Regions from separate parts of the Streptomyces sp. NPDC088810 genome, predicted to be linked through region 4. Evidence: riboswitches for the same ligand, from Rfam matches in the RefSeq annotation. Region 4 holds a riboswitch; each other region holds the start of a gene.

Region 1 (7,680 bases), on a different contig from region 4:
GGCGGCCGGGACGGCGTAGGCGGCGAAGGAGCCGGCGAGGTCCCAGCGCATCACGGCCCGCCGATGTTGCCCAGGGAGGACGACAGCCGGTCGGTGAGGGTGTCCTGCGTCATCCGGCCGGCCGCGCCCGGCCCGACGACCTTGGAGAACTTCGCCGCCAGGCGCAGCCCGCACTCCTCGGCCTCCCACTCGGCCTCGGCCGCCGCCGCGGCGGGCGAGCGGGTGGCCATGGCCGCCACCCGGTCCCAGGGGACGTCGTCCTCGGCGCGGGACAGCAGCCGGCGGGCGGCGGCGGGCAGTCCGGCCGGGTAGTGCACGTCCAGCGTGCCGTAGTGGATGTGGCCGATCTCGTGCCCGGCGATGACGAACTTGTGCGGGTCCGGGGCGCGTTCCTCGACCACGACGATGTAGTCCTCGTCCCGTGCCAGGGTGATCCCGGAGACGTCGAGGCCCGGCGGGAAGGCGACGAACTTGAGCCGGACCGGGCGGTCCAGCTGGGGACTGAGCGTGGCGCACAGCGCGTGCAGGAAGGCCTCCGGCCCGGTCGGCGGGGTGAGGCCGCGGACGGTGTCGCGTACGAGCCGGTCGAGGAAGCGCCTCGGGGACCTCGGGTGCTTGGAGGGGGCCGCCGGCCGAGGACGCCTGGCCGGCTTCGGGGCCCCGGCGGTCGGTTCAGGCACGCCCGGTGCCCTCCGCCCGCTCGGAGGCAATGATCATCTCGGCCAGGTCGGCGAGGGTGGCGAGCTGCCGGGCGTTCATCTGCGGGGCCCGGGCGGCCAGTCGTACCAGCCCGCTCTCGCGCAGCCGCAACAGCGGGTCCGCCTCGGCCTCCAGGGCCTGCAGCACCGGTTGCAGCGCCTCGTGCAGCGCCTCCGGCTCGTCCGCCGTGAAGAAGCCCGCGGGCAGGCCGAAGAAGCGGCGCAGCCGGTCGGCGTGTTCCAGGCTCGGCATCCCGCTCTTGCGCCACTCGCTCAGCCACTGCCGGCTGGTTCCGGCGATCCGGGCCAGCTCGTCCAGCGAGTACCGCTTGCCGTCCGGGCGGCGCCGGCTCTCACGGATGAAGTCCAGCCGCTGGCGCACGCGTTGGGCCAGGCAGGCCTCGGGGGCCCGGCCGCCGGAGAGCAGTTCGACGACGACGCCCACGGGGATGCCGGTGCGGTAGGAGAGGCCGGCCACGTCGAGGGCCTCCGGCAGTCGTCCGGGGCGGCCGGTCAACTCGCCGAGCCGGTCCAGGACATCGGCCAGCGAGGCGTAGGCGTCACTCACCGAGGTCCCCCCTGGGCGTGTCATCCGTTCGGTGGCTGGGCTGACGCGAGGCTACCCGTTCGCCCGTTCGGCGACCAGACGTGACAACGCTCCCTGCCTAATAACGCAGCTATCGTTGACAGTTAGGGGCGCCGTGGGTGAGGATCACTGCACGGAGAGCAAGATCCGACCCGCCCCGGGTGCCGCCTATGGGGGAGCGGCACCCGGGGTGTTTCTTGTCCGCCCTCTCCTCGAGGAAGGTCCAGGCACCATGGCGCAGCCCGTCGTGCTCCTCGGGGCCGGCCGCCGGGAGACGTGCGACGAGTTCCCGCTGGCCCGGATCGCCGCGCTCCGCCCGGTCGTCCTGGTCGACCCGGACCCGCCCGCCTGGGCGCGCCCGTACCTCTCGGCGCACCTCGCGGCCGACCCGGCCCGGGAGACCCAGGCGGCGGAGGCGGTCCTGGCCCACACGGCCGGGCATCCGGTCGCCGGCGTCCTGACCTGGTCCACCGAGCACCTGGCCGCCGCCGCGCGGATCACCGGCCGGCTGGGCTTACCGGGCCTGCCGTACGAGACGGCCGCGGCCTGCGCCGACCCGGTGGCGTTACAGGCCCTGCTCCTGCGGCACCGGCTGCCGACGGCCGGCCCCGGTGACCCGGAGCAGACGCCCGACCCGCTGGTGTCCGCCGAGACGGTGGTCCTGGACGACGAGGTCCGCATCGTCGCCCTCACCCGTACGACCCCGGGCCCGCCGCCCGCCCGTGTCGCGCTGCGGCACTGCGTCCACGCCCACGACGGCCTCCTGCACAACCGTTTCCTGCGCCAGTGCGTCGAGCGGACCGTCCGCGCCCTGGGCCTGGCCCACACGGTCGCGCACGTCACCCTCCGGCTGACGGCCCGCGGCCCCCGCGTCCTCGACGTCGCCCCGCACCTCCCCGGCGACCTGATCCCGCTGCTCGTGGAACGCGCCACCGGTGTCGACCTGGCCGCCGCCGCGGCCGCCCTCGCCACCGGCCGGCACCCCGAACTGACCCCCACCCGCCAGCGTGCCGCCGCCGTCCAGTTCGCCTACCCGACCGTGACCGGCCGCCTGACCCACCTCCGCCTGGACCCCGCCGCCGACCACGACCCGGCCGCCGACCGCATGCTCCTCACCCACCGCCCAGGCGCCCCGGTGACGGCGGCCCCGCACGCGAACACCGGCGACCGCCTGGCCCACTGGGTGGTCACGGCCGACAACCCCACGGACTGCGAAACGGCCCTGCGCCGCCTGGCCCGCCACCTGACGGCAACGGTCCTGCCGACGACCGACGTGTACGCGGCCTAGGCCCCGTCCACCGCCCCCCGGCCCGTGACCCCAATCACCGCCCCCCTGTGCCCACAGCCACCCCTCGGCCTCCGCGGGGCGGCCGGTAAAGTGGCGGGGTCGTCATCACACCCGTACGGGGGGAAGCCGGTGTAATTCCGGCGCTGACCCGCAACCGTGTGCCGCCGGAAGGGGCGGTGAGCCGGACTGCCCCGGGCGGGACGTTGACCGGCTCGCGTGCGCCGGCGGTCCGCCGCGCACGGCACCGTCGAGGTCTACGGAGCCGAGCCGCCCGGGGTGTCTCCCGTGCGCTGCCCGGCTCCCCACAGGAGAGGCAGTCGCCGACCATGAACGTCCGCCGCAGTGCCGCGGCTCTCGCCGCCGTAGGCGTGCTGGCCGCCGCCGCGCCCGCCACGGCCGCCGACCCGTCCCCGTCCGCGCCGCCGAAGGCGACGGTCCCGCACGGCCTGTACGGCAAGAGCGACCCGACGTACGACGGCGTGTGGCGGCAGTCGCTCACGCTGCTCGCCCAGCGCACCCTCGGCTACCGGCCCGCCCCCGCGGCCGTGGACTGGCTCGGCGGGCAGCAGTGCGCGAACGGCTCCTTCGCCGCCTTCCGCGCCGACACCGCCAAGCCCTGCGACGGCAAGACCAAGTCCGACACCAACAGCACGGCCGCCGCCGTCCAGGCCCTGGCCGCGACCGGCGGACACGGCGGTGCCGTCGGCAAGGCCGTGAACTGGCTGAAGTCCGTGCAGAACAAGGACGGCGGCTGGGGTTACTACCCGGGCGGCTCCAGCGACGCCAACTCCACCTCCGTCGTCATCGGCGCGCTCACCGCGGCCGGCACCGACCCGGCGAGCGTCCACACGTCCGGCAAGTCGCCGTACGACGCGCTGCCCGCCTGGTCCATCCCCTGCGACCAGGACGGCGGCGGCGCCCTCGCCTACCAGCCGGACAAGAAGGGCAAGCTGCTCGCCAACGCGGACGCGACGGCGGCCGGCGTGCTGGGCGCGCTCGGCAAGGGGTTCGCGGCGGAGGCCGGCAAGTCCCCGGCGCAGGACGCCTGCGCGGAGGCCGACCACCCCACCCGCGAGCAGGTCGCCGACAACGCCGGCGCGTACCTGGCGACGACCCTCGCGAAGACCGGGCACCTCCGGTCGACCCTGCCCGGCGCCAAGGACCAGCCGGACTACGGCAACACCGCGGACGCCGTCGTCGCGCTCGCCGCGGACGGCCGGACCGAGCCGGCGAAGAAGGCGTACGCCTGGCTGGAGAAGAACGCCGGCCCGTGGGCGGTGCAGAGCGGCCCGGCCGCGTACGCCCAGCTCATCCTCGCCGCCCACGCGATCGGCGAGCAGCCGGGCGACTTCAACGGCACCAGCCTGGTCAGCTCCCTCAACGCGCTCGGCCCGGCCCCGTACATGGACTCCGCCACGGGGCACTCGGAGAGCACGGAGAAGTCCGACGACTCGAACACCGGTGTCTGGTGGATCGTCGGCGTCGGGCTCGTCGCCGGCATCGGTATCGGCTTCCTGCTGAGCGGCCGGAAGAAGCGCCGGCCGTGACCGTCGTCCGCCGTGCCGTGCCGGTGCTCGCCGCCGGGCTCGCCGCGCTGCTACTCCTCGCCTCCGCCGGGCCGGCCGGGGCCGCCGGCTACCGCTACTGGTCCTTCTGGGAGCGCGCCGGCGGGCACTGGACGTACGCCACCCAGGGGCCGGCGACCGTCCGCCCCGACGACGGCGCGGTGCAGGGCTTCCGGTTCGCGGTGAGCGCGGACTCGGCGGACGCGAGCCGGCCGCGCGGTACGGCGGACTTCACCTCCATCTGCGCCGGTACGCCCGCCGCTTCCGGTACGAAGCGTGTCGCCCTCGTCCTCGACTTCGGCACCCGCGCGGACGCGCCGTCCGGTGAGACGCCGCCCGGTCGCCGTACGGCCTGTGCGCGGGTGCCGGAGGACGCGACCAGCGCCGACGCGCTGGCCGCCGTCGCCAAGCCGCTCCGGTACGACACCAACGCCCTGCTGTGCGCGATCGCCGGGTATCCGGAGGCGGGGTGCGGTGAGCAGGTCTCCGCCGAGAGCAAGCGGAGCGGAAGCGGAACCGACGGCGGTCCCTCGCTGGGGCTGCCGATCGGTGTGGGGGTGGTCGCCCTGCTGGCGGGGGCGGCGGTGTGGCAGGCACGGCGGCGGCGCGATGAGTCCCGGTGAGTGCGATCCGGCTCCCACCCGGCGCCGAGCGGCTGTGCACCCCGGCGCCTGGTGGGTCTGGGCGATATGCCTCGGGACCGCTGCCACCCGGACCACGAACCCCCTCCTCCTCGGGCTCCTCATAGCGGCCTCCGCGTACGTCGTGGCCACGCACCGCTCCCCCACTCCCTGGGCCCGCTCCTACACCGCCTTCGTCAAGGTCGCTCTCGCCGTCCTCCTCGTCCGCGTGCTGTTCGCGGTGGCGCTCGGCTCCCCGATCCCGGGCACGCACACCCTGCTCACGCTGCCCGAGGTCCCGCTGCCGCACTGGGCGCAGGGCATCCGGCTGGGCGGCCGGGTCACCGCGGAGGCGGTCGTCTTCGCCGCCTACGACGGGCTGAAGCTCGCCGCGCTGCTCGTCTGCGTCGGCGCGGCGAACGCCCTCGCCAGTCCGACCCGGCTGCTCAAGTCCCTGCCGGGCGCGCTGTACGAGACGGGCGTGGCCGTGGTCGTCGCCCTCACCTTCGCGCCGCACCTGATCGCCGACGTGCAGCGGCTGCGCGCCGCCCGCCGGCTGCGCGGCCGGCCGGACCGGGGCCTGCGCGGGCTGCTGCAGGTCGGACTCCCGGTCCTGGAGGGCGCGCTGGAGCGCTCGGTCGCGCTCGCCGCCGCGATGGAGTCCCGCGGCTACGGCCGTACCGCCGAGGTCCCCGCCCGGGTCCGCCGTACGACGGCCGCGCTCACCCTCGGCGGCCTGCTGGGCGTGTGCGCGGGAACGTACGGGCTGCTGACGGCGGAAGGAGGCGCGTACGGGCTTCCCCTGCTGCTCGCCGGAGTCGTCGCCGCGCTCGCGGGGCTGCGGCTGGGCGGCCGGCGTTCGCTGCGGACGCGGTACCGCCCGGACCCGTGGGGGCCGCGCGCCTGGCTGGTCACGGGCTCCGGTGCCGCGGTGGCCGCGCTGCTCACGCTCGCCTCCGTCCGCGATCCGCAGGCCCTGCACCCGGGGGTCGTCCCGCTCGTCGCGCCCGCCCTCCCGCTCTGGCCCGCCGCGGCCGTCCTGCTCGCCCTGCTGCCCGCCTTCGTCCCCCAGGAGCATCCGTGATCCGCTTCGAGGATGTCAGCGTGACCTACGAGGGTGCCGCCGGACCCACCGTCGCCGGGGTCGGCTTCGAGGTGCCCGAGGGTGAACTGGTGCTGCTCGCCGGTCCGTCCGGGGTCGGCAAGTCGACCGTGCTGGGCGCGGTCAGCGGGCTGGTCCCGCACTTCACCGGCGGCACCCTGCGCGGCCGGGTGACGGTGGCCGGCCGGGACACCCGTACCCATCAGCCGAGACAACTGGCCGACGTGGTCGGCACGGTGGGCCAGGATCCGCTGGCGCACTTCGTGACGGACACCGTGGAGGACGAACTCGCCTACGGCATGGAGTCGTTGGGCCTCGCCCCGGAGGTGATGCGGCGCCGGGTGGAGGAGACCCTGGACCTGCTGGGCCTCGCCGGACTGCGGGACCGCCCGATCGCCACCCTGTCCGGCGGGCAGCGGCAGCGGGTCGCGATCGGCTCCGTCCTCACCCCGCACCCGCAGGTACTGGTCCTGGACGAGCCGACCTCGGCGCTGGACCCGGCCGCCGCCGAGGAGGTGCTGGCCGTGCTGCAACGGCTGGTGCACGACCTGGGAACGACGGTCCTGATGGCCGAGCACCGCCTGGAGCGGGTGGTCCAGTACGCCGACCGCGTGGTCCTCCTCCCGGCCCCGGGCGCGGCCCCGGTCGTGGGCCCCCCGGCCGAGGTCATGGCCGTCTCCCCGGTCTACCCCCCGGTGGTCGCCCTGGGCCGCCTGGCCGGCTGGTCCCCCCTGCCCCTCACCATCCGCAACGCCCGCCGCCAGGCCACAGCCCTCCGGGACCGCCTGGCTCGCGCAACCACGGACCCGGGCAGCACCCTGCCGGCGCCGGCGAGCGAGCCCACCCCCGCCCGGCAGCGGCAAGGCGCGCCTGACACCCCCCGCCGCTCCCTCTTCCGCCGCCGCCCCGCCCCCGCCGACGTACCCCCGCGGACGCACACCGCCGAGGTCCACGCCCTCTCCGTCCGCCGTGACCGCGTCCAGGCCCTCCGCCACGTGGACCTGACAGTGGCCCCCGGCGAAACCATCGCCCTCATGGGCCGCAACGGCGCCGGCAAGTCCACCCTCCTCGGCTCGCTCGTCGGCCTCCTGGCGCCCACCTCCGGAGACGTCACCGTCGGCGGAGTCACCCCCCACCGCACCGCGCCCAGGGACCTGGTACGCCACGTCGGTCTCGTCCCGCAGGACCCGCGCGACCTGCTGTACGCGGACACGGTCGCCGCCGAGTGCGCGGCGGCCGACCGGGACGCCGGTGCCGAGCCCGGTACCTGCCGGTCGCTGGTGTCCGGCCTGCTGCCGGGCGTCGCGGACGGCACGCATCCGAGGGACCTGTCGGAGGGCCAGTGCCTGGCGCTCGCGCTGGCCGTGGTCCTGACCGCGCGCCCTCCGCTGCTCCTGCTGGACGAGCCGACCCGCGGCCTGGACTATGCGGCCAAGGCCCGCCTGGTCGCCGTACTGCGCGGGCTGGCGGCCCAGGGACACGCGATCGTGCTGGCCACGCACGACGTGGAGCTGGCCGCCGAGCTGGCCCACCGGGTGGTGCTGCTCGCCGAGGGCGAGGTGATCGCGGACGGCCCGACGGCGGAGATCGTGGTGTCGTCCCCGTCGTTCGCGCCGCAGGTGACGAAGATCCTGGCCCCGCAGCGGTGGCTGACGGTGACCGAGGTCCGGGAGGCGCTGGCATGAGCCGCACCACGCCGACGACACCCAGCACACCGACCGCACGTGTCCACGCCGTCCGCCTCGGCCCCCGCTCGCTGGCCGCGCTCGCGCTGACCAGCGCCGTAGGGGTGGCCGCCCTGTTCTGGCCCTTCCTGGCCCC
Region 2 (7,680 bases), on a different contig from region 4:
CGTTCGGCTTGTGCCTGAGCCGGGCGTGCCGGACGGCGATCCCGGCCACGCGGGCGGCCCGCTCGGGGTCGGCGACGTAGACCGGGACCTCGTCGGGGCCCTGCTCCTTGAAGGAGAACGGAACGGTGATCAGCCGGCCGTCGAACTCCGGGATCGCGACCTGCATCGCCGCGTCCATGGGGGACAGGGCCGCGTCGGACTCCTCCCACGCGGCCCGCGAGGAGGTGAGGCACAGCCCTTGGAGCACCGGGACGTTCAGGTCGGCGAGCGCGCCGATGTCCCAGGACTCCTCGTCGCCGCCCGCCGACGCCTGCGAGGCGTGCGTGCCGCCGGCCGCGAGCACGGTGGCCACCAGCGCGTCGGCCCGGCCCAGCAGCTCGTACAGCCCGGGGTCCGCGCCGCGCAGCGAACCGCAGTACACCGGCAGGGCGTTGGCGCCCTGCGCCTCGATCGCCGCGCACAGGGTGTCCACGAAGGCGGTGTTCCCGCTCAGTTCGTGCGCCCGGTAGAACAGCACGCCCACGGTCGGACGGCCGTCCCGGATCCCGTACGAGCCGTGCACACCGAACTCCGGCATCCTGCGCGGCTCCTCGAAGCCCTCGCCGGTCAGCAGCACGGTGTCCGACAGGAACCGGGACAGCTCCAGCAGGTTCGCGGGGCCGCCCTCGACCAGGTACTTCAGCGCCTCCGCGACCACACCGGCCGGCACCGACGACTCGGCCATCAGCTCGGCGTCCGGCACGGCCTCGCCGCCCAGCAGCACGGTCGGGATGCCGGCCGCCTTCAGCGCGGCCAGCCCGTCCTCCCAGGCCCGCTTGCCGCCCAGCAGCCGTACGACGGCCAGGTCCGCGCCCTCGATCAGGCCCGGCAGTTCCTCGGCGACGTCGACCCGGGTGGGGTTGCCGATACGGTAACCGGCGCCGGAGGCCCGGGCCGCCAGCAGATCCGTGTCGGCGGTCGACAACAACAACACTGTGCTCATGCGGGCGCTCCCGGTGGAATGAAAGGCAGTCCTTGCGGCGCGCCCGACTCGATGAGCCGCCAGAGCGCGTCCGTGTCCGCGTGCTGTTCGATCAGGTCGCCGAGCCGGTCGAGCTGCTCCTCGCGCAGCGCGGCGAAGGAGGTGCCGGGCGCGGGCACGAAGCGGCGGCCCGCTGCGGCGGCCACCTCGCGCAGGAAGGCCCGCCGGAAGCCGTCGGACTCCAGCGATCCGTGCCAGTGGGTGCCCCAGGTCTGGCCGACCCGGCAGCCGTCCAGGAAGGGTTCGCCGCCCTCGACGGCGGCCACGCCGTGGTGGATCTCGTAGCCGTCGACCCGCTCGCCCAGGGCTTCGCCGCTGGGCCGGGTGAGGGTCTTCTCGCGGGCGAAGCGCACCCGGACGGGCAGCACGCCGAGGCCGTGGACGGCTCCGGCGCGGGACTCGACCTCGTCCTCGATGTGCTCGCCGAGGATCTGGAAGCCGCCGCAGATGCCGAGGACCGGGCGCCCTTCCGCGGCCCGCCGGACGAGGGCGTCGGCCAGCCCCCGCTCCCGCAGCCACTGGAGCGCCCGTACGGTCCCGCGCGTGCCCGGGACCACCACGAGGTCGGCGTCCGCCAGCTCCTCCGGCCGGTCCACGAACCGCACCACGACACCCGGTTCGGCGGCCAGCGCGTCCACGTCGGTGAAGTTGGACATCAGCGGGATCGCGCACACGGCGACCCGCAGCACGTCCTCGCCGACCGGGGGCGTGACCGTGGACTCCCGTACGGTGCCCCGCAGCGACACCCGCAGCCCGTCCTCCTCATCGATGCCGAGCCCGTGCCGGAAGGGCAGCACACCGTACGTCCGCCGTCCGGTGAGATCCCGGAGCATGTCCAGGCCGGGCTCCAGCAGGGAGACGTCGCCGCGGAACTTGTTCACCAGGAACCCGGCGATCAGCTCCTGGTCCTCCGGCGAGAGCAGGGCGACCGTGCCGAAGAAGGACGCGAAGACACCCCCGCGGTCGATGTCGCCCACGACGAGCACGGGCAGCCGCGCGTTGCGCGCGATCCCCATGTTGACGATGTCGGTCCGCCGCAGGTTGATCTCGGCCGGGCTGCCCGCCCCCTCACAGATCACCGCGTCATACGTGCCCCGCAACTCGGCCAGGCAGTCCAGCACCGTGCCCAGCAGCCGCTGCTGGCGCCCGCCGTGGTACCCGCGCGCGCTCAGCTCGCCCACCGGCTTGCCGAGCAGCACCACCTGGCTGCTCTGCTCGCCGCCGGGCTTGAGCAGCACCGGGTTCATCAGCGCGGTCGGCTCGATCCGGCAGGCCTGGGCCTGCATCGCCTGCGCCCGGCCGATCTCGGCGCCCTCGCGCGTCACGAACGAATTGAGGGACATGTTCTGGGCCTTGAACGGCGCGACCTTCACGCCCTGGCGGACCAGCCAGCGGCAGATACCGGCCGTCACGACGCTCTTGCCGGCGTCGGAGGTTGTGCCGGCGACGAGGAGACCACCGTTCACTTCCCGCGTCCTTTCAGCAGTCGGCGCACGGCGAGCGTGCTGCCGAGGGCGAGCAGGCCGACGCGGCGGGAGAGCCGTACGGCCCGGTCGATGTCGGTGACCCGGACCGGCCGTCCGGTGGCGCCGTTGAGCACCGGGCGGTGCTCGACCCGGCCGCCGTAGGAGAGCGTCCCGCCCAGGCGGACGCCGAGGGCACCCGCGAAGGAGGCCTCCACGGGCCCGGCGTTGGGGCTCGGGTGCCGGCGCGCGTCGGCCTTCCAGGCGCGCAGGGCGCCCCGCGGATCCGGTCCGGCCGCGGCGGCGAGTACGGCGGTCAGCCGGGCCCCCGGCCAGCCGGCGACGTCGTCGAGGCGGGCGGCGGCCCAGCCGAAGCGCCGGAAGCGGGGCGACCTGTGACCCACCATCGCGTCCAGGGTGTTGACCGCCCGGAAGCCGAGGAGCCCCGGAACCCCGGCCGCCGCGCCCCACACGAGGGCGCCCACCACCGCGTCGGAGGTGTTCTCCGCGACCGACTCGACCACGGCCCGGGCGATGCCGTCGGCGTCCAGCGCCTGCGGGTCCCGGCCGCACAGGTGGGGCAGCCGCGCCCGGGCCGCCTCGACGTCCCCGGACTCCAGCGCGCGCCCGATCGTGCGGGCCTCCCGGGCGAGCGAGGTGCCGCCCACGACGGCCCAGGTGGCGGCGGCGGTCAGCGCGACGGAGGCGGTACGGGAGGGGCGTACGGCACGCGCGGCCAGCGCCCCGAGCGCGACGGCGCCGCCGGCGCACACGGCGGTGTGCAGGGCGCCCCAGCCGCGGTGGTCGTGCCACAACGCGCCTTCCACGGCGCCCGCCGCCCGGCCGAACGCGGCGACGGGATGCCCGCGGCGCGGATCGCCGAGAAGCAGGTCCCCCAGGACGCCGGCGGCGGCGCCGTACGCGTATGTGCGATCGGCACCCATCGGCTCAACCGGCCGTGGGGACGGGAACGGGCCTGGTACGGGTCCTCGATGGGCAGCCGAGCATGGCGATATGTGTCCTCACTCAGGGTGTCCGCGCCCTGGTTCGACGTGAATCGGCGGTGAGAGTTCCTGGCTCCCGGGGTTCATTCCCCGGTGACAGTGGCGGGACCGCGCCGGATTCGCACCGGCTTCCTCTCCTGCCGCCGTACATGGCCCGGGCAGTCCACCACGCCCCCGGAACGGCCGTCAACTTGCCTTTGACCTGGGAGGGGAGAGTGTGCCGATCCCCACACCGCGGGGCGTGCGGGCCGTTCGGGGCTACGGCAAAGGCTCCCCTCCGCGGGGAGGGGAGCCTTTGGGTGGATCGGTCAGGCCTTGGCCACGATCAGGTTGATGCCGTACGCCACCGCCGCCGCGCACGCCGCGAAGCAGAGGTAGGCGCCGGTGACGGCGAGGCCGGCGGAGCCGCCCTGCGCCACGGCCTTCTCGCGGCGGTTCAGGCCCGCGATGCCGAGGGTGAACAGGGCCACCAGGCCCACCGTGACCACGAGGCTGACGCCGAACACGGAGCCCAGGGCTGCCCAGTCGATCTTCATAGTGCTTCCTTCGGTAACCGGGTGCTCGGGGTCAGACCGCGGCGGCCGGCGGGCTGGCCGTGGCCGGTTCGGCGGGGGCGGTGGTCTGCTGCGGGAACGCGAGGTCCAGATCGGCGGCGACCGTGCCGGTGGGCGGCGGGATCACGGCGGCGATGGCGGTGGTGACCACGCCGGCCGGCTCGTCGGTCTCCTCGACCACGTTGGTGTGGTCGACGACCTCGCGGCGGGAGATCTTCCAGATCGCGGCGCTCGCGGCGACGAGGAAGACGGCGACGACGGCGGTGCCCCAGTCACCCAGGCCGGTGACGAACTCGGCACCGGCGCCGACCAGCGCGGCGGCCGGCAGGGTCAGCGCCCAGGCGACGAACATGCGGGTCGCGGTGGACCAGCGGACCACACCGCCCTTGCGGCCCAGGCCCGCGCCCATCACCGAGCCGGAGACGACGTGCGTGGTGGAGAGGGAGAAGCCGAGGTGCGAGGAGGCCAGGATGGCGGTCGCGGCGCTGGTCTGCGCGGCGAAGCCCTGGCGCGGCTCCAGGTCGGTCAGGCCCTTGCCCATGGTGCGGATGATGCGCCAGCCGCCGATGTAGGTGCCGAGCGCGATGGCCAGGCCGGCGGAGAGGATCACCCAGGTGGGAGGGTTCGAGCCGGGGGCGAGCGAGCCGCCGGCCACGAGGGCGAGGGTGATGATGCCCATCGTCTTCTGGGCGTCGTTGGTGCCGTGGGCCAGGGAGACCAGGCCGGCGGAGGCGATCTGGCCGGCGCGGTAGCCCTTGCGGGTGGCCTCGCCGTCCGCGGTCCCGCCGATGCCGTAGGAGAACCGGGTGGCCAGCAGCGAGGCCAGGCCCGCGACGATCGGCGCGGCGACGGCCGGCAGCAGCACCTTGGTGACCAGGACGTCACCGTGGACGGCGCCGAAGCCGGCGGAGGCGACGGTGGCGCCGACCAGGCCGCCCATCAGGGCGTGCGAGGAGCTGGAGGGCAGGCCCACCAGCCAGGTCAGCAGGTTCCAGAGGATCGCGCCGACCAGGGCGGCGAAGATGACCTCGGGACGGATGCCGGTCTCGTCGACGAGACCCTTGGAGATCGTGTTCGCGACCTCCACGGAGAGGAAGGCGCCCACAAGATTGAGGACGGCGGACATGGTCACCGCGATCTTCGGCTTCAGGGCGCCTGTGGAGATGGTGGTGGCCATCGCGTTCGCGGTGTCGTGGAAACCGTTCGTGAAATCGAACGCGAGAGCGGTGACGACCACTATCGCGAGGATCAGCGAGAAGCTTTCCATTTACCCAGGCAATCGTTCGAGGTCATTGGCTGGTCGAACGTAGGCAACCTGGGTGAACGGAAGATGAACTGAGGCGGGCGCGAGGGTGTCAGTAACGCGCGCGAGAGATTCCGCTTGTGTCCCTCGCCCCAGGCGCCGCTTGGCTACCGGCCCCGCGCCAGGATCTGCAGCCGGCTCAGGGAGCCGTTGAAGAGATTCTGGTCACCCGGCAGCCGGCCCGTGGTGGCGTACTGCCAGAACGTCCAGTAGTGCCAGCCGCCCGGCAGCGTTCCCGGCCGCGAGGTGCCGTGCCGGGCGATCCACAGGGGGTTCGAGGAGGAGAAGGCGCGGCTGTTCCCGGTGCACAGCTTCCACCACTGGGTCGTGGTGTAGATCACCGGACGGCGGCCGGTCTCCCGCTTGATCTCGTCGCTGAAGGACCGGATCCAGCGGACCATCCGGGCCTTGCCCAGCCCGTAGCACTTGTGTTGCGTGCTGTACGGGTCGTACTCCATGTCCAGCGCGGGCGGCAGCGTCCAGCCGTCCGCCCGCCAGTCGCCGCCGTGCCGCACGAAGTACGCCGCCTGCCGGGTGCCGGAGGACCGGTCGGGCAGGGCGAAATGGTACGCGCCGCGCAGCAGGCCGGCCTTGCGGGCGCCGGAGTACTGCCCGGAGAAGTAGGGATTGCGGTAGGTCGTGGACTCGGTCGCCTTGACGTACACGAACCGGGCGCCCTTCGCCGCGGCGGCGGCCCAGTCGACGCGCTTCTGGTGGGACGAGACGTCGTGCCCCCGGGGCAGCGCGGCGGCGAGCGTCCACAGACCGGCGAACCGGGAGGCTCCGGCGTGCTGTGACGTTTCGGCTGCCTGCCGGGTTCCGGTCGGCTGTGAGGTTCCGGCTGCCTCGGCTTGCCCTGCCGGCTCGCCGGGTCCCGCCGGCCCGGCCGACGCGGGTGCGGTGCCCGCGAGGGCGAGGGCCGCCGTGACCGCCGCGAGGACACCGGCGCGGCGGCGGACAAGGGTGCGTTCGCGGGCCATGCGTCTCCCCGGGGTGGCGGACGACCGCGGGCGGCGGCGATCGTCCCGTGGGCAAGAGAGGCCATTGAAGGCCCGACGATCACCGCATCCGGGCCCCTTCCGAGCGTTTCGTGGCCGGATCCGCCCGTTCGGCCGTACGGTTTGCGCGGAAGCGACCGATCCCGCCCGCTCACCGCCCGGTCCGGCTGGCAGGATCACCGCATGGCTGAACCGCTGCGGAACACGGACGACACACACCAGGCCGGGCACCAGGCCGGGAATCAGGACGTGGCACGGCTGTGGGCGGACGTGGTCGCGACGGCGCGCCGGACCGTCGCCGACGGGCTGGTCGTCGGCACCTCCGGCAACGTCTCCGCGCGCATCGGTGACCTCGTGCTGGTCACCCCGTCGGGCGTCCCCTACGACCGGCTCACCCCCGCCGACCTCACCGGCGTCGACCTCACCGGACGCCAGGTGCTCGGCACGCTCGTGCCGACCAGCGAGCTGCCCATGCACCTCGCCGTCTACCGCACCACCGACGCCCGCGCCGTCGTCCACACCCACGCCGTGCACGCGACCGCCGTCTCCACGCTCGTGACCGAACTGCCGCCGGTGCACTACATGGCCGGCGCCCTCGGCGGCCCGATCAGGGTCGCCCCCTACGCCCCCTACGGCACCGACGAACTGGCCGGGAACATGCTCCGCGCCCTCACCGGCCGCTCCGGCTGCCTGCTGCAGAACCACGGCACGATCACCTACGGCACCACCCTCGACCAGGCCTACGACCGCACCGCCCAGCTGGAGTGGATGTGCCGCCTGTGGCTGACGGCGTCCTCGGTGCCGGGCCTGACACCGTCCCTGCTGACGGAGGCACAAGTCGCCGAGGCCGGGGAACGCTTGAAGGGATACGGCCAACGGAGGTGACCCCTTGCCGAGCAGCAACCCGTTCCGCCCCCTGCCGACTCCGCTCGCCCTGCTCCGCAGCAGCGGTGCGAGCCGGCTCGGCTCCATCCGTCGCGTCGGCGCCCAGTGGCGGCGTGGCCACCCGGCGGTGCCGAAACCGCCCGCACCCGTGCGGTCCGCGCTTCCGCTGGCCGCCGCCCGCAACCCCGCCGACACTGGACCCGTGCGCACTGTGAAGGCGACCGCCACCGCGCTCACCGCGGTCCTGGCCGCCGGCACGGCTTCCGTGGTCGCCGGCCGGCTCGCCAGCGACGCCGCACTGAAGGCACCGCCGGGCCGGCCCCTGCCCACCGAGCCCCGCCTCACCGTGCACCGCGCGGGCGCCGGCCAGATCGCGCTCACCCGCGACCTGGCCGCGCTGCGCCCCGGCACCTACGGCCTCGCCGGCGACGGCTCCCACGCGGTCGTCGGCC
Region 3 (7,680 bases), on a different contig from region 4:
AGACCGTCCCGGCGCGCTGACACCTGACCAGCCACCAAGCCCCGGGGCGAACGCCCCGGGGCTCCGTCGCGCGCCGGGGGTGTCCGCCTCGCTCACCGAGGAGACCCGGATGACCGACAAGGTGACCGACCAGCGGCCCGACCACCGCCGCCTGGGCCGCGAGCTGAACCTCTTCGACACCGACCCGCTGATGGGCGCCGGCCTGCCCTACTGGCTGCCCGACGGGGCCGTGGTCCGGCACACCCTGGAGGAGTACATCCGGGACGCCGAACGCCGGGCCGGCTACCGGCACGTCCACTCGCCCACCCTCGGCAAACGCGAGCTGTACGAGATCTCCGGGCACTGGGACCACTACCGCGACGACATGTACCCGCCGATGCGGCTCGGTACCGAGGAACTCGTCCTGCGCCCCAGCCTCTGCCCCCACCACGCCCTGATCTACCGCTCCCGCTCGCACAGCTACCGGGAACTGCCCCTGCGCCTGGCCGAACTGGGCGCCATGCACCGCGCCGAGCTGTCCGGCGTGCTGGGCGGCCTGACCCGGGTCCGCGCCATCCACCTCAACGACGGGCACATCTTCTGCACCCTGGACCAGGCGGTCGACGAGGCCCGCGCCGCCCTGGAGCTGATCGCCCGCGCCCACGCCGACCTCGGCATCGAGGCCGTACGCCACCGCCTCTCGCTGCCCGGCCCGGGCGGCAAGTACGTCGCCGACCCCGAGCTGTGGCGCCGGGCGACCGGCCTGCTCCGGGAGGTCCTCGCCGAGGCCGGGGTGGCGTACGAGGAGGCGGAGGGCGAGGCCGCGTTCTACGGCCCGAAGATCGACGTGCAGATCGCCGACCCTGCGGGCCGCGAGTCCACCCTGTCCACCGTGCAGATCGACTTCCACCAGCCCGCCCGCTTCGACCTGCACTACATCGGCGCCGACGGCGCGAAGCACCGGCCGGTGATGGTCCACCGCAGCATCATCGGCAGCGTCGAACGCGCCGTCGCCCACCTCCTCGAAACCCACGCCGGCGCGTTCCCCGCCTGGCTGGCACCCGTCCAGCTGGTGGTGCTGCCGGTCGCCGAGGACCAGGTGGAAGCGGCGGCGGCGCTGGTCCGGGAGGCGCTCGCGCTCGGCCTGCGCGCCGAACTCGCCGGGCCCGGGGAGGGCACCCTGGGCGCGAGGATCCGCGCGGCCCGCCTGGTGCCGTACCAGGCGGTGATCGGCGCCCGGGAGGCCGGCGCCGGGCTGGCCGCCGTACGCCTGCGGGACGGCCGCCGCCCCGGTGCGCTGCCGGTGCCCGACCTGCTGCGCCGGATCACCGAACGAGTGGCGGCACGCGGTACCGCCCTGTGGGACGGGGACCACCCGCAGCCCTGACCCGAGTTGCGCCTCACCCACCCGAGGGGCGCGGGCCCCCGCCCGACCGACCGACAAGAACCCGCGCCCGGGAAGCGGCCCGCGTCCGGGAGGTGGCCAGCGCTCGGGAAACGGCCCGCGCCCGGGAGGTGGTGCGCGCCCGGGAAGTGGCCCGCGTCCGGGAGGTGGCCAGCGCTCGGGAAGCGGCCCGCGCTCCGGAAGGGATCTGCGCCCGGGAAGCGGCCCCGCCCGGGAGGTGGCCCGCGTTCGGGAAGTGGTGGGCGCTCGGGAAGTGATCTGCGTCCGGGAGGTGGCCCCTGCTCGGGAAGCGGCCCCCGCCCGGGAGGTGGGGCGCGCTCGGGAAATGGCCCGCGTCGGGAAGTGGCCAGCGCTCGGGAAGTGGTGCGCGCTCGGGAAGGGATCTGCGCCCGGGAAGCGGCCCCGCCCGGGAGGTGGCGCGCGTTCGGGAAGTGGTGCGCGCTCGGGAAGATCTGCGCCCGGGCCTGGCAATCGATGGCCGGGAACGGTCGCGACGGCCCGGCCTGATCTATCGTCGGCACGACGGAAGGAGTCCGCCGTGACCGGTCAGCCCATTCCCGTGATCATCGACTGCGACACCGGGGTCGACGACGCCCTGGCCCTGCTGTTCGCCGTACGCCACCCGGGACTCGACCTCAGGGCGGTGACCTGCGTGGCCGGGAACACGGACGTGGACGGGGTGGTCCGCAACACCCTCACCGTGCTGGAGCAGGCGGGCGCCCCCGACATCCCGGTGGCGCGCGGCGCCGAGCGCCCCCTGCTGGAGCCCGCCCGCTCCGCCCCCGTGCACGGCGCCGACGGCATGGGCGACCTGGGCCTGCCCGCGCCCGCCCGGACCCCGGTGGCCGTCGACGCCGTCACCCTGCTGCACCGCGAGATCCTCGCCTCCCCGCGCCCGGTCACCCTCATCCCGACCGCGCCGCTGACGAACATCGCCCTGCTGCTGCGCACCCACCCGGAGGTGACCCGGAACATCGAGCGGATCGTGTTCATGGGCGGCGCGGTGGCCACCGGGAACGCCACCCCGGTCGCGGAGTTCAACGTCTGGCACGACCCGGAGGCCGCGGCGATCCTGCTCACCGCCGGGGTGCCGATCACCATGTACGGCCTGGACGTGTTCCAGCAGGTCGTCGTGGACAGCGCCGAGGTGCACCGGCTGCGCACCAGCGCCGAGCCCGGCACCCGCCTGGCCGGCGAGCTGCTCGCCCACCGGCCGGCCCACCAGGGCGAGCCGCCGGAGGCCGAGGAGGCGGGCGGCCTCGGCGACGCCGGCGCGGTGTGCGCGGTCGCCGACCCGGTGGGCATCACCACCCGCCTCCTCCCGGTCGAGGTCTCCCTCACCCCCGGCCCGACCCGCGGCCAGACCGTCGTCGACCGCCGCCCCCGCCTGGGCGAGTCCGAGATCCACGAGGGCGGCCGTGAACGGGCCCTGATCGACGTGGCCCTGGAGGTGGACGTGGAGCGTTACGTGAAGCTGTACCTGGAGACGGTCCGCCGCTAGCTACTCGGCGGCGGCGGAGGCCGTCCAGCGTTCCTCCACCCGGGCGACCTTCCAGTACGCCAGTGCCGCCGCCCACACCAGCACGAACAGGCCGACGATGAGGTAGCCGACGTTGTCCAGGTCGAGGCCGGCGATCCAGCCGGTGACGTCGTCGTGCAGGCCGAACTTCTCGTGCAGGACGCCGACCAGCTCGATGGTGCCGATGAAGAAGGCGACGGCGATGGACAGGCCGGTGATGGCGAGGTTGTAGAAGACCTTGCGGACCGGGTTGGAGAACGCCCACTGGTAGGCGAAGTTCATGAACGTGCCGTCGAGCGTGTCGAACAGGCTCATCCCGGCGGCGAAGAGCAGGGGCAGGCAGAGGATCGCGTACCAGGGCAGCCCGGCCGCCGCGCCGGAGCCCGCCATCACCATCAGCGTGACCTCGGTGGCGGTGTCGAAGCCGAGGCCGAAGAGGAAGCCCAGCGGGTACATCTGCCCGGGCCGCGAGACGGACTTCGTGAGCCGGCCGAGCATGCGGTTCATGAACCCCCGCGAGTCCAGGTGCTGCTCCAGCTCCTTCTCGTCGTACGCCCCCGCGCGCATCGCCCGGAACACCCTGAGGATGCCGACCAGCGCCACCAGGTTCAGGGCGGCGATGAGGTACAGGAACGTCCCGGAGACCGTCGTACCGAGGAAGCCCAGCACCTGGTGGGTGGTGGACCCCTCGTTCATCACCCGTCCGGCCAGCGAGGTGCCGCCCGCGATGAGCAGCGCCAGCAGCACGACGACACTGGAGTGCCCCAGCGCGAACCAGAACCCCACCGACACCGGCCGCTTGCCGTCGGCCATCAGCTTGCGGGTGGTGTTGTCGATCGCCGCGATGTGATCGGCGTCGAAGGCGTGCCGCATGCCGAGGGTGTAGGCGGTGACGCCGAGCCCGACACCGAAGACCTCGCTGCCCACCTTGTAGCGCTCGGGGGCGACGAGAAGAAAGAGGATCCCGAAGGCGACGACGTGCAGGGCGACGATCACCGCCAGCAGTCCCACCGTCTTGACGGTGTCCTCACGTCGCCAGCGGAAAGACGCAGCATCGGCCATCGGTTCACGCTCCAACACCTCGTGGATCACTTCGTGACTGCCGTGGCCGGTCTCCTGGCTGACGGGTCGAACGTCCGCCGTCCCTGCCTTCCCGGTCGTACGACCAGTGGCCCGGCGCGAGCCGGACGGAACGGGAACTCCCCGATCACAGTGGCGAGGGCCGCGTCGACCTTCCATCGACTTCCCGAACACCACGGCCCGCCCACCGTAGGGGGGCACGCGGTTTCCTGCATAGCCGCGTACCGGCGCAGGTAGGCAAGATCACAAACGAGGTGCGCCCTTCGCCGCCCGGCGCGTGGCGCCGTACCGTGCGTTCCCTTTCCGGGCAATGTGGACAGATACAGATTCCGTACCGTCGTCCGTCCCCCATGGGAGCCCGTATGGCAGACCTCTCGCCGGATCTCTCGTCCAGGAACCCCGACTGGTGGCGGCAGGCCGTCATCTACCAGGTCTATCCGCGCAGTTTCGCCGACGCCGACGGTGACGGCCTCGGTGACCTGCGGGGCATCGCCGAGCGGATGGACCACGTGGCCGCGCTCGGTGTGGACGCCCTGTGGCTGAGCCCCTTCTACCCCTCCGAACTCGCCGACGGCGGCTACGACGTCATCGACCCGCGCGGGGTCGACGAGCGCCTCGGCACGCTGGACGACTTCGACGCCCTGGTCGCCGAGGCGCACCGGCTCGGGCTCAAGGTCGTCGTGGACATCGTCCCCAACCACACCTCGCATCTGCACCCCTGGTTCCAGGAGGCGCTGCGTGCCGGGCCCGGCTCGGCCGCCCGGGAACGCTACGTCTTCCGGCCGGGGCGCGGGGCGCACGGGGAGCTGCCGCCCAGCGACTGGCAGTCGGTGTTCGGCGGCAGCGCCTGGCGGCGGGTGCCCGACGGGGAGTGGTACCTGCACCTCTTCGCCCCGGAGCAGCCCGACCTGAACTGGGACAACGAGGAGGTACGCGCCGACTTCCGCACCACCCTGCGGTTCTGGTCCGACCGGGGTGTGGACGGCTTCCGCGTCGACGTCGCCCACGGCCTGGCCAAGGACCTCACCGAGCCGCTCCGGGACGTCGGCGACATCGGCGCGACCGGCGAGGAGGCGCTGCCCCGGGTGGCGCCGGGCAGCCACCCGTACTGGGACCGCGACGAGGTCCATGAGATCTACCGCGACTGGCGCAAGGTCTTCGACGCCTACAGGCCGCCCCGCATGGCCGTCGCCGAGGCCTGGGTGCCGGGCGCCCGCCGTGCCCTGTACGCCCGCCCGGACGAGCTGGGCCAGGCGTTCAACTTCGAGTACCTGGAGGCCCGCTGGGACGCCGAGGAGCTGCGGGACGTCATCACCGCCTCGCTGGCCACGGCCCGGACCGCCGGTGCCTCCGCGACCTGGGTGCTGTCCAACCACGACGTCGTACGGCACGCCTCCCGGCTCATGCTGCCGCCCGGCACCGACCCGGCCGCCTGGCTGCTCTCCCACGGCACCGCGCCCGCGGTCGACCCGGCGGCCGGTCTGCGCCGGGCGCGGGCGGCGACCCTGCTGATGCTGGCGCTGCCCGGTTCGGCGTACCTCTACCAGGGGGAGGAACTGGGACTGCCCGAGGTCGCCGACCTGCCCACCGAGGTGCTCCAGGACCCGATCTGGGAACAGACCGGCCATGTCCGCAAGGGCCGCGACGGATGCCGGGTGCCGCTGCCGTGGACGACGACCGGACCGTCGTACGGCTTCGGGCCCGGAGCCGGCTGGCTGCCGCAGCCGGCGTCGTTCGCGGCGTACGCCGTCGAGGCGCAGGCCGGCGCCGAGGGCTCCACGCTGGAGCTGTACCGCACGGCGCTGCGGCTGCGCCGCAAGCTGCTGGAGGGGGAGACGCTGGCCTGGACGCCGGACGCGCCCGCCGCCGTGCTGGACTTCGCCCGCAGCGAGGGCTGGCGCAACGTCACCAACCTGGGCACGGACCCGGTCCCGCTGCCGCCGGGCGAGATCCTGCTGGCCAGCACGCCTCTGCCGACGGGCAGGACGCTCCCGCCGGACACCACCGTGTGGCTGGCCTAGGGCCTGAAGTCTGAAAGACCTCAGCCCCCCGTCGGACCCGGGTTCGGGCTCGCCCCCGCAGCCGGGGCGCCGCCGCCGCTGATGAGGCCGCTGATGTCCACCGGGCTGGCGGTGGCGGTCGCCGGCGGGGTGAGCACCACCTCCGGCTGGCCGGGGGGCGGGGCCGGCGGGGTCAGGTCCGAGTTGGGCAGCTTCGGCGGGGTGGTCTGCTGGAAGAGGGTCTGGTCGAAGTCGACCAGGCCCGTCTTCTCCATCACGGTCATGTGGTCCAGCACCGTGTCGTTGGCCTGGTCGGCGAGGGCCCGGATCAGCGAGTTCTTGGTGGTGGAACGGATCTTCGCGATCCCGTTGAAGATCGAGCCGTGCGTCATCCGCAGGATGTTGGCGAAGTCGGTGTCGAACTGCTTGCCGGTCTCCGACTTCAGCGTGTTCACGAAGCCCTCCTGCTGCGGGCTCGCCACGTTGGGCAGCGTGATGTTCAGCATCGGTGCGATCTTGCGGCAGGTGGTGTCCAGCGCCGCGTGCCCGTCGATCAGGTGCTGGCTGGCCGTGATCACCGCCTTGGAGCTGCCCTTCTGCAGCCCGATCTGGCCCACCGGGTACTCCCACAGGCCTGCCGCCCGCACCTTCACCACGAAGTCCCGGTCCTGCTCGGTGAGCGGTCCCCACTGGGTGTTGGCGATGACGCGGTCCTGCGCGCTGGAGACCTTGTCCAGACCGAGCATGCCCGGGTAGGCGAGGGCGGCGAGGGTCAGGGCCATCGCACCGCCCACGAAGAGCGTTCCCGTCGTGTTCCGCGAAAAGCGCACCGTTCCTCCTGCCTGGGGATCCCGCCATGACTCGGACGCACAGCAGTACGGACGCGGAGGTGATTTTTCTCAGCGGTGCCGGGTAAAGGATCGCCCCGGCCCGTTGGCCAAACGTTGGCCGCTCCTGGACGGAAGGTTGACCTCTCCTCGGGAGAAGGCAGACCGGGCGCGCCCCTAGATTCGCCGCATGCCCCCACAGCCACCGCCCCGCACTCCGGCCGCGCTGCCCGTCCTGCCCTACCGCAAGCCCACCAAGGGCCGCGACTACTGGGTGCTGGACGACGTCCTGCCCGGCATCGACGCGGTACGGCAGCGGTGCCTGGACAAGGACGACTGGGTGCAGGGGTATCCGTACACCTCCGAGACCTGGCCCGGGCTGCGGGCCATGCCCGGCCTCGAACCCGGTGAACTCGCCCGCATCGAGCGGCTGGTGAAGAAGGCGACCGGGGCGAAGGAGCTGTGGGTGCAGCAGGCGCCCGGCGGCGGCACCCTCAACCACAACTGCGTGCAGGTGGTCGGCGAGGGCGAGAGCGAGCCCCGCCCGCACACCGACTCCCGCGCCCTGTGCCGGTACGCGGCCGTGCTCTACCTCAACCCGGACGTGCCCAAGGACTGCGGCACCAGTTTCCACCGCCAGTCCCTGCCCGGCGGCCGGCTCGGCGGCAACGTCGTCCAGGCCCCGCACACCAACCTCGTCGAGGCCCTCGGCACCCGCTATGTCACCCCGGACGCCTTCGAGGAGGACGTCCGCGTCCCGCACAAGTACAACCGCCTGCTCCTCTACCACGCCAACCTGGTGCACAGCGCCACCGGTTACTTCGTCCGCACGCTGGAGGAGAAGCGCATGACGGCGGTGTTCTTCTGGAT
Region 4 (7,680 bases):
CCTTGCCCAGCGTCTCCAGCAACGGGCGGGCGGTCTCGAACGCCCGCTGCTCGCCGCCGGCGAACAGCCGCAGCTCTCCGTCGCGGGCGTGGTCGCGGTTGCCGAGCATGCCGACGTCGAGGACCGCCGGGACCTCTCCGGCGATCTGCACGACCTCGTCGGGGGCGACGGTGCTGGCGCAGATCAGCACGCCGGGGTACGGGCCCTCGGCCAGCACGCCGCCCGGTCCGTGCAGCACCGCGCCGAGGGCCTGGCCGTCGGCCACGACGCAGAGGGCGGCGCTGGTGCCCGCGACGGCGTCGGCGGGGTTGGCGGCGGCGTAGGCGCCCGCCTCGGCGAGCGGGGCGGTGCGCTCCGGGGTCCGGTTCCAGACCCGGACCTGCATCCCCTGGTCGAGGAGGCGACCGGCCAGGCCGGCGCCCATCGTGCCGAGACCGAGGACGGCGACGGGGCCGCGCACGGGGGGAGTCAAGACGCCACCCCCTTGGTCTCCTTGATCACACGGAACCGCATGGACTGCCGCTGGTCGACGAACTGGCGCAGCGGGGCCACCAACTCCTGGTGCTCCGCGCTCTGCTGCCAGGCGAAGAAGTCCTCGGCGGTCCGCCATTCGCTGGTGATCACCCACTGGCGGGAGTCGTCGACGGGTTCGCCGAGCCGCTCGATGATGTGTCCGGGGGTGCTGGACACGGACTTCCGGAGCTGCTCGTACAGATCCAGGAATCCCTGTTCGCCGCCCTCGATCACGCGGACCGCGAAAACCACGCTCAGCTTGTCGGCCGATCGGCCGTTGTCGTTGGCGCCCATGTCTCCTCCTGAGTGAGAGCCGGACGGACACGACACCAACGGACTCATGTCCCTCGGACGGCTGCAACTCCGAACGGGGGACGGCCCAGTGGGGACAAGGGGTGCACGCTGCGTCATTAGTCATATCGGGTGACTGACGGCCCGACGCGCGTGGTCCGCGCAGGGTCCCGGCCATGACACGGAGCCGGGGTACACGATCAGGGGAACTGACGTGCACTCGCCGCGCTGGCTCTCCCGCTCGGCGACGCCACCCGGCAGGCGCGGTGGGCGCTGCCGTGCCGGCCGACGTCACGAGTCCTAGGTCCAAGGCCTGATCGGCATGCGGCTGTTCTTGCTGTTAACGTGCACTTGCATCTCGTTCGCAATAATGTCGGAGGACGTTGGACATGGCGCTGTACACGCTCCCGGAGCTTCCGTACGACTACTCGGCGCTCGCACCGGTGATCAGCCCGGAGATCATCGAGCTGCACCACGACAAGCACCACGCGGCCTATGTGAAGGGCGCGAACGACACCGTGGAGCAGCTCGCCGAGGCACGGGACAAGGACGCCTGGGGGTCGATCAACGGCCTGGAGAAGAACCTGGCCTTCCATCTCTCCGGGCACATCCTGCACAGCATCTACTGGCAGAACATGACCGGTCCGAAGGACGGCGGTGGCGAGCCCCTAGCCGCCGACGGTGTCGGCGAGCTGGCCGAGGCCATCAAGGAGTCCTTCGGCTCCTTCGCCGCCTTCAGGACCCAGCTGTCCAAGGCCGCGGCCACCACGCAGGGTTCGGGCTGGGGCGTACTCGCCCACGAGCCGCTGAGCGGACGCCTGATCGTGGAGCAGGTCTACGACCACCAGGGCAACGTCGGCCAGGGCTCCACCCCGATCCTGGTCTTCGACGCCTGGGAGCACGCCTTCTACCTCCAGTACAAGAACCAGAAGGTGGACTTCATCGAGGCGATGTGGCAGGTCGTCAACTGGCAGGACGTGGCCCGTCGTTACGAGGCGGCCAAGTCCCGCACGGATCTGCTGCTGCTCGCCCCGTGACGCCGTAGTCCCGGAAGGGTCCTGCTCGTGATCGTCTTCTCACCGTTCACGGCAGGCGAGGGGCTCCCGCGGGAGCCCCTCCGAACGGCGGCCGGGTGACGGGCCGCCACCGGTGATGACATGATGACCGGCGACACAAGGCGACGGCGGTCCGAGGAAGCCGGTGCGAATCCGGCGCGGTCCCGCCACTGTGACCGGTGAGCGAGTCCCGGCAGGCCACCGCCCCCGAGCGGGGCGGGAAGGCGGGACGGGCGACGACCCGGGAGCCAGGAGACTCACGCGGTCGCCTCCTCAGGCGACACCGGGGCGGATCTCCCCGGGAGGGGAGCGGCGCGGTATGCCCGACAGGCCGACGGAAGAGACAGCGGGCGGACCGGTGCCGTGCCGGGTCGTCGTGTGCCGGGACTGCTGCTGTGGCAGCCCGAAGGTGACGGGTGATCACGCGGCGCAGACCGCGCGGTTGCGGGCGGAGGTGCCCGTGCGCATCTCCGACTGCCTCGACGTGTGCGACCAGGCCAACGTCATCGTCGTACAGCCCTCCGCGGCCGGCCGGGCCGCCGGCGCGCGACCGGTCTGGCTCGGGCTGGTCAACGACCCGGCCGCGACCGAGGACATCGTCACCTGGGTACGCGCCGGCGGTCCGGGCGTGGCGCCCCGGCCGGACATCCTCGACCTGTACGCCTTCACCCCACCGCGCCGGCGCGCGGAACCCTGAGCGGGACCAGTCGAATCGCGCCACCGCCGACCCACCGGGCACACGGCCGCCCACCCGGCACGAGAGGAAGATCACGCCGGTCGGAGGCGGTCTTGGCGGGGTGCCGGTCCCGCGGTACGGTCTGTCCGATATCGACGACGGCATGACGGAAGCCGGTGAGAATCCGGAACGGTCGCGCCACTGTGTGCGGGCCCCGCGAGGGTGCTCGCGAGTCAGACCCGGGGCCGTCGTCCTGTGCACCACCGAGATGGGACGCGAATTCCCAGAGGAGGTTCTGCCATGGCGCAGACCGTCGCCCCGCCGACAGCCACCACGCCCGCCGTCCCCGCCAAGCTGCCGCTGCAGGCGATAGCTCCCTGGGCGGTCTTCTTCGGCATCCTGATGCTGGTCCTGCTCTACTTCGTCGGCGCCGAGCAGGGCGCCACCTCCGTGTTCAACGGCACGGACGTCCACGAATGGGTGCACGACGCCCGCCATCTGCTCGGTTTCCCCTGCCACTGACGCGAGGGGACACCGCCCGCCCATGAATTCCGCAACCGTACGGAACCTCCTCGTACGGGGCATGCTCGCCGGCCTCGCGGCCGGCGTGCTCGCCCTGATCGCGGCCTATCTCCTCGGTGAGCCGAGCGTCGACAAGGCGATCGGCTTCGAGGAGGCCCACTCCCACGAGCACGAGGCGGAAGTCGTCTCGCGCTCCCTCCAGTCCACCGCGGGCCTCGCCACCGGCGTCCTCGTCTACGGGGTCGCCTTCGGCGGCATCGCCGCGCTCGCCTTCTGCTTCGCGCTCGGCCGGGTCGGCCGATTCGGCCCGCGCGCCACGGCACTGCTGCTGTCGGGCTGCGCGCTGCTCACCGTGTACGTCGTGCCGTTTTTGAAGTACCCGGCCAACCCGCCGTCGGTCGGCGACCCCGACACCATCGGCAAGCGGACCAGCCTGTACTTCCTGATGATGCTGCTCGGCGTCCTCCTGGCGGTCGCCGCGACCCTCCTCGGCAAACGCCTGGCGCCCGCGCTGGGCACCTGGTGGGCGACCGTGGCCGCGGTGGCCGCGTTCGCCGTCGCCGTCGGTCTGGCCTACGCGTTCCTGCCGGCCGTCAACGAGGTGCCGCAGGACTTCCCGGCCACCCTGCTGTGGCGGTTCCGGCTGTCCGCGTTGGCCATCCAGGCCGTCCTGTGGGGCGGATTCGGGCTCGCCTTCGGCGAGTTGGCCGAGCGGCTGCTGAACCCCCGGCCGGTCAGGGCCGAGAGCGCGCGAGCGGTTCCGGCCGCGCACTGACCTCTTCCGGACGACAGAGGGCCCTTCGGAACCAACCGGGGGCCCTCCGGCGTTCTCCGGACACCGACGCTCACCGGGCCCGCCCCGGCAGCGGCACGACACCCCCAGCCGCGCCGGGTGCCCGACCGCGGCTGTCTGCGCTGCACGGTGGCCGCGTCTGCTCCGCCGGCACCGCGCAGCGCGGGCCGGCAGACCCTAGTCCGCGTGCGGCGCCGCCAGCGGACGCCCCAGCCGCAGATTCCACCGCCCGGTCCGGCCGCTGAGTTCGGTCACGGTCAGCGGTGGCACATCGAGACGCCAGAAGAGCGCGGCAGACAGGTTCAGCGCCTCCACGACCGCGGCCCGCACCACCTCCGGTTCGACCACGGCGAGCGTACGACCCTCCACGGCTCGGGCGTCGGCGAGCCAGCGCGCGATCCGTCCGCACAGGTCCCGGACCGACTCGCCGCCATGGGGTGCGCAGGCGGGGTCGGTGAGCCAGCGCCCCACCGCCTCCGGCTCGGCGGCCCCCACCTCGTCCAGCGTGCGGCCCCGCCAGCGGCCCACATCCAGACCGGCCAGGTCCGCTGCCGGCACGCCGTCCAGACCCAGTGCCGCGGCCGTCTCACGACAGCGCACGCCGGGGGAGACCAGCACCCGCGCCGCGGAGGGCAGCGACCCGGCCGCCGAACGGGCCCGCGCCGCACCGCCGTCGTCGAGAGAGCCGCCGTCGTCGAAGCGGGCCTGCCGCAGCGAGACGCTCATGGCGGGCGAGACGAGAAGGACTCGGCTGGTCACACGGTCGCTCCTGTCACTGGTGTCCTGGGCGCGGGACTCGGCCGGGCAAGGCCCCTGCGGACGCCGGCACCGGCGGCGAGCACCTCCTCGTCCTCCGAGCCGCCCACCGCGTGCCGCGCCCTCGCGAACTTAGCATCCGCACGAGGTGCACCATCCGCGGATACGCAGGCCTCGGCTGCACGAGGCCCGGTGCGGCGACGGTGTGCGGCATGCTTCGGCATGGGGGTTGCGGAGGCGCCGTGGGCGAGAGAGCAGCGGGGACGGAAGGGCCGGGGCCGGGCGGGATGGGGCCGTGGCGGTTCGTCGTGTGGTTCGGCGTGGTCAGCCTGCTCGCCGACTTCGTGTACGAGGGGGCCCGCTCCGTCACCGGCCCGCTGCTGGCGTCCCTCGGCGCCTCCGCCCTGGTCGTCGGTGTGGTCACCGGCGCCGGTGAGGCGGCGGCACTGGGACTGCGCCTGGTGTCCGGCCCGCTGGCCGACCGCACGCGCCGCTTCTGGGGCCTGTCGATCGCCGGATACGCCCTGACCGTGCTCTGCGTGCCGCCGCTGGGCGTGGTCGGCGTCCTGTGGGCGGCCTGCGCCCTGGTCGTCGCCGAACGGGTCGGCAAGGCGGTGCGCTCCCCGGCGAAGGACACCCTGCTCTCGCACGCCACGGCCGTGACCGGACGCGGCCGGGGCTTCGCCGTCCACGAGGCGATGGACCAGGTGGGCGCGCTGGTCGGCCCCCTGACGGTGGCGGGCGTCCTCGCCCTCAGCAGTGACGCCTACGGCCCCGCGCTCGGCGTCCTCGCCGCACCCGGCGTGGCGGTGCTGGGTCTGCTGTTCTGGCTCCGGGCACGGGTCCCGGACCCGGAGGCGTACGAGCGGCAGGCACCCGCGCCGGCCAAGGCGCCGCCACCGGACGGCTGGCTGCCCGCCGCGTTCTGGACCTACGCGGCGTTCACCGCCACCACCACCGCCGGCTTCGCCACGTTCGGCGTCCTGTCGTACCACCTCGTCCAACGGCACCTGATGACGGCGCCCTGGGTGCCGGTGCTGTACGCGGCGGCGATGGCCGTGGACGCGGTGGCCGCGCTCGCCACCGGCTGGCTGTACGACCGGATCGGCCCGCACGTGCTGGCCGTGCTGCCGGTGCTGGCCGCCGCCGTCCCGGCGCTGGCCTTCACGCACACCACCGGCCTGGCCGTGGCCGGGTCGCTGGTGTGGGGCGCGGCCATGGGCATCCAGGAGTCCACGCTCCGGGCCACCGTCGCGGACCTCGTGCCCCCGCGGCGCCGGGCCACCGCGTACGGCGTCTTCGCCGGGGTGGTGGGCGGTGCGAGCCTGGCGGGCGGCGCCCTGACCGGAGCCCTGTACGGCCACTCGATCCCGCTCCTGATCACGGTGGTCGCCGCGATCCAGGCCCTCGCCCTCCTCCTGCTCGCCGTGACCGGCCCTCGCCGCGCGTGACGACGGCCAGACCCGCCCGCTCGTCCGTTGCCGTCGATGGCGGGCGCCCGGCGGGTCTACGGTGGTGACGAAGGCTCTGCCCGGTCACCGGGCGCAGCCCGGGCTACCCGGTTCCGCCGGGCCGTTCCGCTCCTGCTCGTCCCGGGGGGTGTCATGAAAGTCGAAATGATCCAAAGGGCCGCCGACGTTCTCTTCGACGTGCCGGACGAGATGCACGCGGAGATCATCACGCTCATCGACGCGGTCACCCACGACGCCCTGACACGGGCGCCGGACCTGGCGGCCGCGTTCGGGGAATGGTGCTGGCTGGTGTACACGGTCCACGGCGACGTGGTCGAGGTGCTGGACGTCGGCTGCGCCCGCTGACGCCGGCCCCGCCGCTGTGAGGTGGCGGGCGGCGGAGGGTTCGAAACGTGCGACGGAGCCGGCCCGAGGCCGAGTGCGTTCAGGGGGACCGGAGACGGGGGAACGTTCCCGACGGCACCGCTTCCCCCTGCTCAGAAGGGATCACGCCATGACCGCCCCGCACGCCTTCCCCCTGGAGCCCGGCCCGATCCATGTGTCCGACGACGTCCTCGACGACCTGCGTGTCCGTCTCGAACTGACCCGTCCGCCGCTGGACGAGGGGAACGAGGACTGGTCCTACGGCGTCCCGGACAGCTATCTCCGTGAGCTGGTCGCCTACTGGCGGGACGGTTACGACTGGCGCAAGGCCGAGGCCGCCATCAACCTCTACGAGCACTACCAGGTGAGCGTCGCCGGTGTCCCGGTGCACTTCATGCGCAAGCCCGGCCGCGGCCCCCGCCCCATCCCGCTGATCCTCACCCACGGCTGGCCGTGGACGTTCTGGCACTGGTCGAAGGTGATCGACCCGCTCGCCGACCCGGCCGCGTTCGGCGGTGACCCGGCCGACGCGTTCGACGTCGTCGTGCCGTCCCTGCCCGGTTTCGGTTTCCCCGGCCCGCTCACCGGCTTTCCGGACGTCAACTTCTGGAAGGTCGCCGATCTCTGGCACACCCTGATGACCGAGACCCTGGGATACGAGAAGTACGCTGCCGGCGGCTGCGACATCGGCGGGATCGTCTCCAGCCAGCTCGGCCACAAGTACGCCGACGAGCTGTACGGCATCCACATCGGCTCCGGGCTGCCGCTCGACTTCTTCACCGGCCCCCGCGCCTGGGACTTCGCCCGGAACCGGCCCCTCACCGACGACCAGCCCGCCGACGTCCGCGCCCGCATCATCGAGCTGGACCACCGCTGGGCGCCCCACCTCGCCGTGCACATGCTCGACGGCGCCACCCTGGCCCACGGGCTGAGCGACTCACCCGCCGGACTGCTCGCCTGGCTGCTGGAGCGCTGGAACGCCTGGAGCGACAACGGCGGCGACCTCGAATCCGTCTTCACCAAGGACGACCTGCTCACCCACGCCACCATCTACTGGGCGAACAACTCGATCGCCACATCGATGCGTTACTACGCCAACGCCAACCGCCATCCCTGGAGCCCCGCCCACGACCGCACCCCGGTCGTGCAGGCCCCGGTCGGCCTCACCTTCGTCACGTACGAGAACCCGCCCGGCATCCGCACCGCCCACGAGCGCGTCCGGGCGTTCGAGACCGGCCC

What was found. Region 4 has a riboswitch for cobalamin ahead of ACIP4Y_RS13685 ((2Fe-2S) ferredoxin domain-containing protein). Riboswitches for the same ligand answer to the same signal wherever they lie in the genome.
Region 1: it holds a riboswitch for cobalamin, as region 4 does, so the genes downstream of both, ACIP4Y_RS03655 (prenyltransferase/squalene oxidase repeat-containing protein) here and ACIP4Y_RS13685 ((2Fe-2S) ferredoxin domain-containing protein) in region 4, are expected to answer to the same signal.
Region 2: it holds a riboswitch for cobalamin, as region 4 does, so the genes downstream of both, ACIP4Y_RS06410 (cobalamin biosynthesis protein) here and ACIP4Y_RS13685 ((2Fe-2S) ferredoxin domain-containing protein) in region 4, are expected to answer to the same signal.
Region 3: it holds a riboswitch for cobalamin, as region 4 does, so the genes downstream of both, ACIP4Y_RS22380 (HoxN/HupN/NixA family nickel/cobalt transporter) here and ACIP4Y_RS13685 ((2Fe-2S) ferredoxin domain-containing protein) in region 4, are expected to answer to the same signal.

The regions. Positions count from the first base shown of each region.
Region 1 covers NZ_JBIVJQ010000001.1:800,828-808,507, reverse strand. The annotation lists gene ACIP4Y_RS03675 (MAB_1171c family putative transporter) at 1-51, opposite strand, end outside; gene ACIP4Y_RS03670 (hypothetical protein) at 51-680, opposite strand; gene ACIP4Y_RS03665 (helix-turn-helix transcriptional regulator) at 673-1,266, opposite strand; gene ACIP4Y_RS03660 (hypothetical protein) at 1,517-2,572, shown strand; cobalamin riboswitch at 2,652-2,781, shown strand; gene ACIP4Y_RS03655 (prenyltransferase/squalene oxidase repeat-containing protein) at 2,899-4,119, shown strand; gene ACIP4Y_RS03650 (SCO2322 family protein) at 4,116-4,760, shown strand; gene ACIP4Y_RS03645 (energy-coupling factor transporter transmembrane component T) at 4,747-5,841, shown strand; gene ACIP4Y_RS03640 (ABC transporter ATP-binding protein) at 5,838-7,544, shown strand; gene ACIP4Y_RS03635 (ECF transporter S component) at 7,541-7,680, shown strand, end outside.
Region 2 covers NZ_JBIVJQ010000001.1:1,392,833-1,400,512, forward strand. The annotation lists gene cobN (cobaltochelatase subunit CobN) at 1-982, opposite strand, end outside; gene ACIP4Y_RS06405 (cobyric acid synthase) at 979-2,487, opposite strand; gene ACIP4Y_RS06410 (cobalamin biosynthesis protein) at 2,484-3,428, opposite strand; cobalamin riboswitch at 3,529-3,671, opposite strand; gene ACIP4Y_RS06415 (hypothetical protein) at 3,797-4,024, opposite strand; gene ACIP4Y_RS06420 (anion permease) at 4,056-5,309, opposite strand; gene ACIP4Y_RS06425 (lysozyme) at 5,453-6,325, opposite strand; gene ACIP4Y_RS06430 (class II aldolase/adducin family protein) at 6,527-7,228, shown strand; gene ACIP4Y_RS06435 (alpha/beta hydrolase) at 7,431-7,680, shown strand, end outside.
Region 3 covers NZ_JBIVJQ010000007.1:16,443-24,122, reverse strand. The annotation lists gene thrS (threonine--tRNA ligase) at 110-1,366, shown strand; gene ACIP4Y_RS22385 (nucleoside hydrolase) at 1,923-2,885, shown strand; gene ACIP4Y_RS22380 (HoxN/HupN/NixA family nickel/cobalt transporter) at 2,886-3,965, opposite strand; cobalamin riboswitch at 3,992-4,176, opposite strand; gene ACIP4Y_RS22375 (glycoside hydrolase family 13 protein) at 4,346-6,004, shown strand; gene ACIP4Y_RS22370 (DUF4142 domain-containing protein) at 6,025-6,777, opposite strand; gene ACIP4Y_RS22365 (DUF6445 family protein) at 7,001-7,680, shown strand, end outside.
Region 4 covers NZ_JBIVJQ010000003.1:631,770-639,449, forward strand. The annotation lists gene ACIP4Y_RS13670 (NAD(P)-dependent oxidoreductase) at 1-472, opposite strand, end outside; gene ACIP4Y_RS13675 (antibiotic biosynthesis monooxygenase family protein) at 469-807, opposite strand; gene ACIP4Y_RS13680 (superoxide dismutase) at 1,194-1,841, shown strand; cobalamin riboswitch at 1,995-2,118, shown strand; gene ACIP4Y_RS13685 ((2Fe-2S) ferredoxin domain-containing protein) at 2,179-2,556, shown strand; cobalamin riboswitch at 2,658-2,799, shown strand; gene ACIP4Y_RS13690 (CbtB-domain containing protein) at 2,836-3,057, shown strand; gene ACIP4Y_RS13695 (CbtA family protein) at 3,080-3,832, shown strand; gene ACIP4Y_RS13700 (histidine phosphatase family protein) at 4,028-4,609, opposite strand; gene ACIP4Y_RS13705 (MFS transporter) at 4,849-6,057, shown strand; gene ACIP4Y_RS13710 (hypothetical protein) at 6,223-6,423, shown strand; gene ACIP4Y_RS13715 (epoxide hydrolase family protein) at 6,572-7,680, shown strand, end outside.